Methanococcus maripaludis: one gene and its partners. Each later gene encodes a partner of the first gene's protein in a complex. Each region holds a gene or a part of one and is shown in the gene's direction. Other genes may lie near its edges.

What was found.
Region 2: the proteins of MMJJ_RS03060 (region 1) and mcrC are in contact, whole or in part, in a cryo-EM structure (PDB 9H1L), measured with the Methanococcus maripaludis proteins. Residues at the interface, in WP_011170365.1 of Methanococcus maripaludis: Arg6 (codon at 991), Glu8 (codon at 997), Gln30 (codon at 1,063), His32 (codon at 1,069), Val33 (codon at 1,072), Met34 (codon at 1,075), Gln35 (codon at 1,078), Tyr39 (codon at 1,090), Leu80 (codon at 1,213), Ser81 (codon at 1,216), Arg82 (codon at 1,219), Leu85 (codon at 1,228), Pro86 (codon at 1,231), His87 (codon at 1,234), Cys90 (codon at 1,243), Asp91 (codon at 1,246), Ser93 (codon at 1,252), Glu94 (codon at 1,255), Arg97 (codon at 1,264), Lys98 (codon at 1,267), Lys102 (codon at 1,279), Pro103 (codon at 1,282), Asn104 (codon at 1,285), Met105 (codon at 1,288), Ile106 (codon at 1,291), Gly107 (codon at 1,294), Ala109 (codon at 1,300), His110 (codon at 1,303), Lys122 (codon at 1,339), Glu123 (codon at 1,342); in WP_011171501.1 of Methanococcus maripaludis: Arg5 (codon at 940), Lys6 (codon at 943), Glu7 (codon at 946), Gln8 (codon at 949), Ile9 (codon at 952), Val10 (codon at 955), Asp11 (codon at 958), Cys12 (codon at 961), Arg13 (codon at 964), Ala14 (codon at 967), Val15 (codon at 970), Met16 (codon at 973), Gly17 (codon at 976), Gly19 (codon at 982), Glu20 (codon at 985), Gly22 (codon at 991), Gly23 (codon at 994), Leu24 (codon at 997), Gln26 (codon at 1,003), Arg27 (codon at 1,006), Gly28 (codon at 1,009), Thr29 (codon at 1,012), Phe30 (codon at 1,015), Ala31 (codon at 1,018), Glu32 (codon at 1,021), Leu34 (codon at 1,027), Asn36 (codon at 1,033), Thr51 (codon at 1,078), Tyr59 (codon at 1,102), Arg62 (codon at 1,111).
Region 3: the proteins of MMJJ_RS03060 (region 1) and MMJJ_RS01610 are in contact, whole or in part, in a cryo-EM structure (PDB 9H1L), measured with the Methanococcus maripaludis proteins. Residues at the interface, in WP_011170365.1 of Methanococcus maripaludis: Ser79 (codon at 1,210), Ser81 (codon at 1,216), Arg82 (codon at 1,219), His83 (codon at 1,222), His84 (codon at 1,225), Ala112 (codon at 1,309), Gly113 (codon at 1,312), Lys114 (codon at 1,315), Asn115 (codon at 1,318), Ile116 (codon at 1,321), Asn139 (codon at 1,390), Phe140 (codon at 1,393), Glu141 (codon at 1,396), Ser142 (codon at 1,399), Cys143 (codon at 1,402), Gly162 (codon at 1,459), Pro163 (codon at 1,462), Arg178 (codon at 1,507), Arg179 (codon at 1,510), Ala180 (codon at 1,513), Gln181 (codon at 1,516); in WP_104837391.1 of Methanococcus maripaludis: Cys8 (codon at 1,227), Asp10 (codon at 1,233), Ala12 (codon at 1,239), Gly13 (codon at 1,242), Ile16 (codon at 1,251), Tyr17 (codon at 1,254), Arg19 (codon at 1,260), Ile20 (codon at 1,263), Thr23 (codon at 1,272), Cys41 (codon at 1,326), Gln43 (codon at 1,332), Asp44 (codon at 1,335), Pro46 (codon at 1,341), Phe48 (codon at 1,347), Asp134 (codon at 1,605), Asn137 (codon at 1,614), Arg138 (codon at 1,617), Val139 (codon at 1,620), Phe140 (codon at 1,623), Pro141 (codon at 1,626), Glu142 (codon at 1,629), Gly143 (codon at 1,632), Arg145 (codon at 1,638), Glu161 (codon at 1,686), Lys162 (codon at 1,689).

What each region holds. Positions count from the first base shown.
Region 1 is NZ_CP026606.1:573,689-576,725, reverse strand. Bases 55-2,932 are described here. They hold MMJJ_RS03060 (methanogenesis marker 7 protein), read left to right. Parts: upstream 55-975; coding sequence 976-1,890; downstream 1,891-2,932. Other genes in these bases: MMJJ_RS03050 (hypothetical protein), read right to left, coding at 2,515-2,932; MMJJ_RS03055 (hypothetical protein), read left to right, coding at 1,922-2,374; MMJJ_RS03065 (CBS domain-containing protein), read left to right, coding at 55-958. Also shown: more of MMJJ_RS03065, read left to right, coding at 1-54; more of MMJJ_RS03050, read right to left, coding at 2,933-3,037.
Region 2 is NZ_CP026606.1:1,175,061-1,177,944, reverse strand. The notes cover bases 1-2,725. They hold mcrC (methyl-coenzyme M reductase I operon protein C), read left to right. Parts: upstream 1-927; coding sequence 928-1,524; downstream 1,525-2,725. Other genes in these bases: mcrA (coenzyme-B sulfoethylthiotransferase subunit alpha), read left to right, coding at 2,364-2,725; mcrG (coenzyme-B sulfoethylthiotransferase subunit gamma), read left to right, coding at 1,534-2,316; mcrD (methyl-coenzyme M reductase operon protein D), read left to right, coding at 440-919; mcrB (coenzyme-B sulfoethylthiotransferase subunit beta), read left to right, coding at 1-428. In the rest of the region: more of mcrA, read left to right, coding at 2,726-2,884.
Region 3 is NZ_CP026606.1:311,413-314,497, reverse strand. The notes cover bases 56-2,981. They hold MMJJ_RS01610 (methanogenesis marker 17 protein), read left to right. Parts: upstream 56-1,205; coding sequence 1,206-1,757; downstream 1,758-2,981. Other genes in these bases: MMJJ_RS01600 (radical SAM protein), read right to left, coding at 2,207-2,981; MMJJ_RS01605 (ACT domain-containing protein), read right to left, coding at 1,833-2,105; MMJJ_RS01615 (MoaD/ThiS family protein), read left to right, coding at 936-1,130; ilvC (ketol-acid reductoisomerase), read left to right, coding at 56-878. In the rest of the region: more of ilvC, read left to right, coding at 1-55; more of MMJJ_RS01600, read right to left, coding at 2,982-3,085.

The sequences.
Region 1 (3,037 bases):
TAGGAAGCTTTCAACGATAGAAAGGGTATATAATATTGGAATGGAACACGATTCGATTAATTATGTATTTAATTACATAACTAACTTTATCAAAGAATCAGAACGAGACCTTGTAAAACTTTACGATTTAAAAGTGCTTGATAAAATTGTGATAAATGACATAATGACTAAAGATTTAGTCGTTCTTGATGAAGAAGAATCAATCGATGAACTTGGGAAACTTATAAAACAATACCGGCACATGGGCTACCCCGTATTTAATTCAAACAAAGAACTTGTTGGAATTGTTACATTCGATGATTTAAGGACAAAAAAATCATCAATGTCTAGGTTAAAAAAATTAAAAATAAAAGACATAATGACAAAAAAAGATGAAATTGTTTCAATTTCGCCCTATTCTTCAGCTTCGGAAGCTCAAAAAATAATGGTCGAGTACGATATTGGAAGAGTATTGGTTGTCGATGATGGAAAACTTAAAGGAATCGTTACCAAAGGAGATATTGTAAGAACCTCTGAAATTTACAACCCTGAGCCTAAAATAAACAAATGCAGCCACATTACAAATATCTACTTTTACGGGGACAATCCTAAAAAAGTTGAAGAACTTGCAGAAGAGATAATTGTGTTAATGGGTGCAAGAGGCTACATTATCAGTGAAAAAGAAGACTTCATCGAAATTTCAGACAGGGAATGGGAGCCAATTGCAAAGATAATGAAAAGGAATGGTAAAATTGACCACATTTCAATAGACACGAAACTTATAAACATTCTTGAATTAAATATTATAAAAGAAGTATTGAAATTAATTGAAAAACCTAAATTCGAAGAAGTAATAATAACTGATCACATTACCCTCGTAGATGAAAAATCAGCAATTCAAAGGATAATTACCGATGTAACCATGTTTGAAAAGAGCATGAAGACTTTTGGAACTATTACGGTCAGGATTGACTTCTAACCTTTAAGGTGGAAAAGATGTACCAGATTATTAGATATGAAGGGGGAGTCTACAAAAATAATATTTTGAAGGAATGGATTGAAGACGTTGGTGGATTTATAATTCAAGAGCACGTAATGCAGCTCGATGTCTACATGACAATTGCAATTCCCCAAAATGAAATTGAAAACTTTAAGGAAGAAGCAAAAAAATACAAAGGAAAAATAGTAGAAACCCCTCTTGCAGGAATTGAGATTGCAATTGTATCCCCAAGCCTTTCAAGACACCACCTGCCCCACATTGCATGCGATGTTTCAGAATATGTAAGAAAATTCGGTGCAAAACCAAATATGATTGGACTTGCACACGGCGCTGGAAAAAACATCAGTGAGATTCGAGAAAAGGAAAAAAGACTGATTCAAGAACACGACATCGCAATTTATGTTATGGGAAACTTTGAATCCTGCATTTTAGATAAAACCCACCTTTTTAAAGTCGATATTCCGCTTGTTGTAACGGGTGGCCCTGAAACTCTCGATATACCATACACTTATGTTGGAAACCTTGGAAGGCGAGCGCAGAGACTTAGAAAAGGGGAAGAAATAAGGGCATTACGACAGATGATTGATGAAGTTACCAAAAAAATAAACGATAAAAGAATGGAACTTTCATACGACCCTCCAATTATTCCACCCGTAGTTTTAAAAGATGAAATCGAAAAAAGAATAGATGAAGTTCGTGGAATTCTTGCACCGATGCCAATCGTGACGCAGTTGGATGGTTTGAGAATTAAAATGGATTATGATAGAAACCACGAAGAAATCGAAAATGTTAAAATCGGTAAGTATCTTTTAAAAGATATTGCATATGTTACAAGGTCTGAGATGAAAAATTACATTCTGATCAAGTTAAAATCAACATCAGAACTTAAAACGGATGAAAATAAAGCTTAATTTAAAATCATCAAGAAAATAGGGAAAAAATATGGAAATTGACAGAACTATTGAAAACGAAACTGAAATCGAAAACGAAGAGTCAGAACAGATAATCGAGGTTCCACTACCTCCCGGACTTCCACAATCAGTTATTGGAAGGCTTACATGCGTCTGCGATATTGGATACGAAATAAAAAAAGACGAAATGATGGACAAAGAATATCCAATAATTAAAGGTACACAAGAGCAGATTGACTACGTAAAAGACTACATCTTTTTATTTACTGAACTAAAACTTGCTTTAAGGGAAATTTCAAGGCTTGCAAGACGGTTCAAAACGGACGTTAAAATATTCACCGAAGACGATGAATTGCAGTACGTACTTGGATTTGCAGTTCAGGACGTATCTGGAAGAGAAAGGTTTGAAGTATTAATGGAAAAGCCTGAAGGAGAAGGCGAAAAAATAGTAATTCTCGAAAGGGAATTTTACGTATATCTCTAAACTGTTTTAAAATTTTTTTATTCTCAAACATTTAAAACAAACTTTTTCAAGCGGTCTTTTCTTTTTTAAATTTTAATAACCATTTCATCTTAATTTTAAATTAATCTTTTTAAATTTAGTTGAAAAAAAGAAAGAAAGGTTTATTTTGCGGTTTCAGTAGTTTCTTTGGTTTCTTCTTTTATTTCATAAATTCTAAATTCATAAGCCATAAAATCATTATTATCAGTAAATAATAATTTGGGGTAATGGGAATATCTACCCGGTTCAATGCGGTAAGCCCTCATTTCATATGTTTTGGGATAAGGGTTTCCATCAATATCTTGATAATTAAGATGTAATTTCAATGGAAAAGTTGTTAAATCTGAAAATCCGCCTTTTTTTGAACATAACCCCATAATTTTAAGTAAATTCCAAGGTAACGGAATTTTTAAAACTTCTTTTGAAGATTCATAAGGGGTTACTAAATTGTAGGTGTCTATTCGGATTTTATTATTACTTGCAAGTGAAATATCGGGGGTTCCTCCGAAATAATAAGAATGATCAAATTCATTTTCGATTTTATAAATTAAAGGATCATTTTCATACTTTTTGTAAAAATTTTCAAATAGTTTTGAATGTTCAATTTCCCAAGTATACTCAATATTCTTTGCAAATCCTTTTCCA
Region 2 (2,884 bases), 600 kb from region 1 along the record:
GGAATGCATACGCAGCAGCAGGATTAGTTGCAGCAGTTGCAGTAAGCTGTGGTGCAGCAAGAGCAGCACAGAACGTTGCTTCAGTTATTTTATACTTCAACGATATTTTAGAGTACGAAACTGGTTTACCTGGTGTTGACTACGGTAGATCAATGGGTACTGCAGTAGGATTCTCATTCTTCTCACACTCAATCTACGGTGGTGGTGGACCTGGTATCTTTAACGGTAACCACGTTGTAACCAGACACTCCAAAGGATTCGCAATTCCTCCAGTATGTGCAGCAATGTGTGCAGATGCAGGTACACAAATGTTCTCACCTGAACACACTTCAGGATTAGTTGGTTCAGTATACTCAGCATTTGATGAATTCAGAGAACCAATGAAATACGTAATTGAAGGAGCTTTAAGCATTAAAGACCAGTTTTAAGGTAATAAACGATGATTGAATTAGAAGTCTTCCCACATAGGTATTTAAAAGCAGAAACTACCGAAAAATTCCTGAACCGCGCTTATTCATTGAGTAAAGTTCAAAGAGTAGTCATACATGGAGAATCTCTTCCCAATAAAGTTGGATATGGTCCAGCTAAAGGAACTCCTGTAAATCACTCGGAAAAAAGGGAAATTACTGTTAAGGGAGTCCCTGTAGAACTCATGCTTCAAGTTGGAAGGTTATGGGTTTTACTGGATGATGAAAGCGAAATTGAAAAAATCGAAGAAATCTGTAAGGATCTTTTCCCATTTGGATACCGGTTAACAAAGGGTAAATTCTTAAGGAACGACCCTACAGTATCGGATTTCATAAAATACGGGGAATCTGCTGTTGATGATATCGACAAAAGATTATTAGGTGCAACTGACCCCAGAAGTAAGTTTGATTCTTCTGTCACAATTATCCCAAAGAGCGAAAAAAACGAGTAAGTGATTTTATGCCAGTAGGTAGAAAAGAGCAGATCGTTGATTGTAGGGCTGTTATGGGTCTTGGTGAAGGAGGCGGACTTGCACAAAGAGGAACATTTGCAGAAGGGCTACGTAACGACGTGGTTGTTGTTGCAATGTCTCCAGGGAGAAGGCACATTACAAAACCCGTGTGCGAAATTACCTATGGAATAAGGGAAGCGGGAATTCAGACCAGCGTTCTTGTATTAGATGCAGGAGGGGGAATTCCGTCAGATGCTCCACAAGGAAGTTTGGGTTCCACTTTTGGACTTAAACCCGAAGAAGCTAAACAAGTTAATAGGCATAAATTATGTGTAATACATTTTGGAAATGTAAAAAGCCACATAATTTACAAAGCTAGATTATTCTTAAAATACGTGGATATTCCTACAATAATTGTTTGCCAAACTCCAGTAGATATGGAAGATTTCGCAGCAATTGGAATAAAAACGAAAAATGTAATGCCTTTGGAATCAAAAACTGAAGGTAAAATCGTTGAAATTATTACTGGCGTAATAAGAGGAGAATCAGCTCCTCAAAAAAAAATTGATGAAATCATTGAAAGCATAAAAAAACATTTAGGTTAAGGTGATCTTATGGCATACACGCCTCAGTTCTACCCTGGTGCAACAAAAGTTGCTGAAAACAGACGAAATCACTTGAATCCAAACTATGAATTGGAAAAATTAAGAGAAATCCCTGATGAAGATGTTGTAAAAATCATGGGACACAGACAACCTGGTGAAGACTACAAAACAGTTCACCCTCCACTTGAAGAAATGGACTTCGTAGAAGACTACGCAAGAGACTTAGTAGAACCATTAAACGGTGCTAAAGAAGGACACAGAGTTAGATACATTCAGTTTGCTGACTCAATGTACTTTGCTCCTGCTCAACCATACGACAGATCAAGATCATACATGTCAAGATTAAGAGGAGTAGACGCAGGTACACTCTCAGGAAGGCAAGTTGTTGAATGTAGAGAAAGTGACCTTGAAGAATTCTCCAAAAACATACTCATGGATACAGAACTCTTTGACCCTGCTACATCAGGTATGAGAGGTGCAACCGTACACGGACACTCATTAAGATTAGACGAAAACGGTATGATGTTTGATGCACTCCAAAGATGTGTATTCGACGAAAAAACCGGACACGTTATGTACGTAAAAGATCAGGTGGGAAAACCACTCGATGCACCTGTTGACGTTGGAGAACCAATCCCTGAAGCAAAATTAAGAGAAATTACAACCATCTACAGAAACGATGGTGTTGCAATGAGAGCAGATCCTGACGTTATCGAAGTTGTAAAAAGAATTCACAGAGCAAGAACACTCGGTGGATACATCCCTACAAACGAAACATTCAAAGGATTATAATTAAATTTTAAATTAAAAAAAACCTCTTAAACCATTGAGGTGAACTTATGGAAGCTGAAAAAAGATTATTTTTGAAAGCCTTAAAGGAAAAATTCGAAGAAGACCCTAAAGAAAAGTACACAAAATTCTATACTTTTGGCGGTTGGGAACAATCTGCTAGAAAAAGAGAATTTGTTGAAGCTAATGAAAAAATAGTAGCTGAAAAAAGACAAGGAATCCCACTCTACAACCCAGATATTGGTGTTCCTCTAGGACAGAGAAAATTAATGCCTTACAAATTGTCAAACACTGACGACTACTGTGAAGGTGACGATTTACACTTCTTAAACAACGCTGCTATCCAACAATTATGGGACGATATCAGAAGAACTGTTATTGTAGGTATGGACACTGCTCACTCAGTTTTAGAAAAAAGATTGGGTGTAGAAGTAACTCCTGAAACAATCAACGAATACATGCACACAATCAACCACTCCCTTCCAGGAGGAGCTGTTGTTCAGGAACACATGGTTGAAGTTCACCCTTCCCTTGCATGGGACTGTTACGCTAGAATCTTCACCGGTGACGA
Region 3 (3,085 bases), 260 kb from region 1 along the record:
GATTAAACGTTGTTGTTGGTTTAAGAAAAAACGGTGCTTCATGGAACAACGCTAAAGCAGACGGTCACAATGTAATGACCATTGAAGAAGCTGCTGAAAAAGCGGACATCATCCACATCTTAATACCTGATGAATTACAGGCAGAAGTTTATGAAAGCCAGATAAAACCATATTTAAAAGAAGGAAAAACACTCAGCTTTTCACATGGTTTTAACATCCACTATGGATTCATTGTTCCACCAAAAGGAGTTAACGTGGTATTAGTTGCTCCAAAATCACCTGGAAAAATGGTTAGAAGAACATACGAAGAAGGTTTCGGTGTTCCAGGTTTAATCTGTATCGAAATTGATGCAACAAACAACGCATTTGATATTGTTTCAGCAATGGCAAAAGGAATCGGTTTATCAAGAGCTGGAGTTATCCAGACAACTTTCAAAGAAGAAACAGAAACTGACCTTTTCGGTGAACAAGCTGTTTTATGCGGTGGAGTTACCGAATTAATCAAAGCAGGATTTGAAACACTCGTTGAAGCAGGATACGCACCAGAAATGGCATACTTTGAAACCTGCCACGAATTGAAATTAATCGTTGACTTAATCTACCAAAAAGGATTCAAAAACATGTGGAACGATGTAAGTAACACTGCAGAATACGGTGGACTTACAAGAAGAAGCAGAATCGTTACAGCTGATTCAAAAGCTGCAATGAAAGAAATCTTAAGAGAAATCCAAGATGGAAGATTCACAAAAGAATTCCTTCTCGAAAAACAGGTAAGCTATGCTCATTTAAAATCAATGAGAAGACTCGAAGGAGACTTACAAATCGAAGAAGTCGGCGCAAAATTAAGAAAAATGTGCGGTCTTGAAAAAGAAGAATAATTTATTTATTTTTCATTTTTAACTATTTTTTTATTATTTTAAAATCAGGTGGTTCTTTTGAAAGTTTTTATAAAGAATGCTGGAGAATTGTCCGAAATTGAACTGCCGGAAAATGCAAAGTTAAAAGATTTCATCGAAAAGATAGACGTAAAAGACAATCTCGTTGTTCGAAATGGCGAAATTCTTTCTGAAACTGATGATCTTTTTGAAAAAGACACTTTAAGACTGGTTCCAATTGTTTCAGGTGGCTAAGACTTTATTTATATACTATTTTTACAATATATTACTTTAGAAAATAATCATCCATTTTTAAGATTCAGGGGTAATATGGCTTATATTGATGTCGAATGTAATGACGAAGCTGGAAAAGCAATTTACGAAAGAATTATTCAAACGTCTCTCGAAGACCTCGTTTTAGGAAAATCTATCATAAAGGCAAAAATGATATGCAAACAGGACGTTCCATATTTTATAATTGGAATTTTGCCAAAATCAACTTCAAAGCTGATAAGATTAAGGGATATTGCAACAATAGATGAATCAAAGAAATCTGACGGAAAGACGATAACTAAATTAAATATTGATGATGAAACTTACGCAACAGAGCTTTTAGCAAAAATAAATGTTATGGATCAGCCTTCAAGATTTGAAGTCGTTACAGATTCAGAAGTTGATTTAAACATGGTAATTCACGATGCAAAAGAGGATTTTATTGATAGGGTCCTTGATTTTATGAACCGTGTTTTTCCAGAAGGAATGAGAATTCGAAAAACAATTAGGGATAAAACCATAGTAATGGTTGCATCAGAAAAGCCGATAGAAGAAGAATGGATGAATGAAGCGGTAAAACTTCAAGAAGAGCTTAAAATATTTAAATAATTACGTTAAATGATTAATTCTCTTTTAATTTTTATTTTAAAGTTTAAAAAAAGTATTTTTGAAAATTTAAAAAAGTTAAATTCTGTGCATGTATTTAAAGATATTTTCGTGTTGCACGTTTATTTTAACTCCGATTTCTGATCCGAGCTTTTCAAGAGCAACGTTTAATTCTGAAAAGTCTGAACTTATTTTAGAAATATCAACAAGCATGATCATTGTGAACAGGTCTTCCATGATTGTCTGCCTGATATCTACGATGTTTGCACTGTTTTGTGCGAGAACTTTTGTAACTTCTGCAACGATACCTGGTTTATCAACACCAACAACGGTAATTACCACATTTTCCATAAATAGCACCTTTAAAAAATCATGTTTCTTATCTAGCTTTTATCTTTAAAAAGTATCATTTATACCTTATGGTTAAAAAAATAAAAAATTTAAAAAAGAAATTAGTGTGAGAAGTGTTTTAAATCGTAAATGTCTAATTTTTTACCTTTTTCTCCAAGGTGTTTGTGTTCGGTAATAAGTCCTGCTGCATCTGCCCTACACTGCTGGCATGCTCTAAACTGGTGGAGGTATTCTTCGGCAGTATCTCTTATGTTGCTTATTTCATCACAGGTTGGTTTTCTTAAATTTTCCATTTTGTACATTGGAATTAAAGGAATTACGTTATGAACGAACGCATCTTTTTCGAAAGTTTTTGCAATTTCCACAATATGGTCCATGTTTATTTCAGGGATCAATACCGTGTTAATTTTAACTGCAACATCAAATTCTGCCAGTTTTTTAACTCCTTCAATCTGGTTTTTGATTAAAATTTCAGCACCTTCTTCTCCACGGTAAACTTTTCCTTCGTAGTATATCCAGTCAACAATCTGTGCTTGAATTTTTGGATCTACCGCGTTTACCGTTACTGTTACGGTTTTTACTCCAAGTTCTGCCAATCTTTCAGCATATTTTGGAAGTAAAAGTCCGTTTGTTGAAAGACATCTAACTAAATCAGGGAATTTTTCTTTTAAAACTTCCAATGTTTCAAAAGTTTCTTCATTGAACAAGCTGTCTCCAGGTCCTGCAATTCCTGCAACTTTGATGTTTGGACTTCTTTCAAGTAAATCATTTAAATAATTTTCAACTTCTGCTGGTTTCATGATGTGATGTGAAACACCGGGCCTGTCTTCACAGACTGATTCATCTCCGATACTCCTTTTACAGAATCTGCACGCAATATTACATTTTGGTGCAACGGGCAAATGAACTCTTCCAATTTTGTGGTGGAGTTTTTCGTTGTAGCAAGGGTGTACGCTTGTAATATGTGCAAATTTAGACAT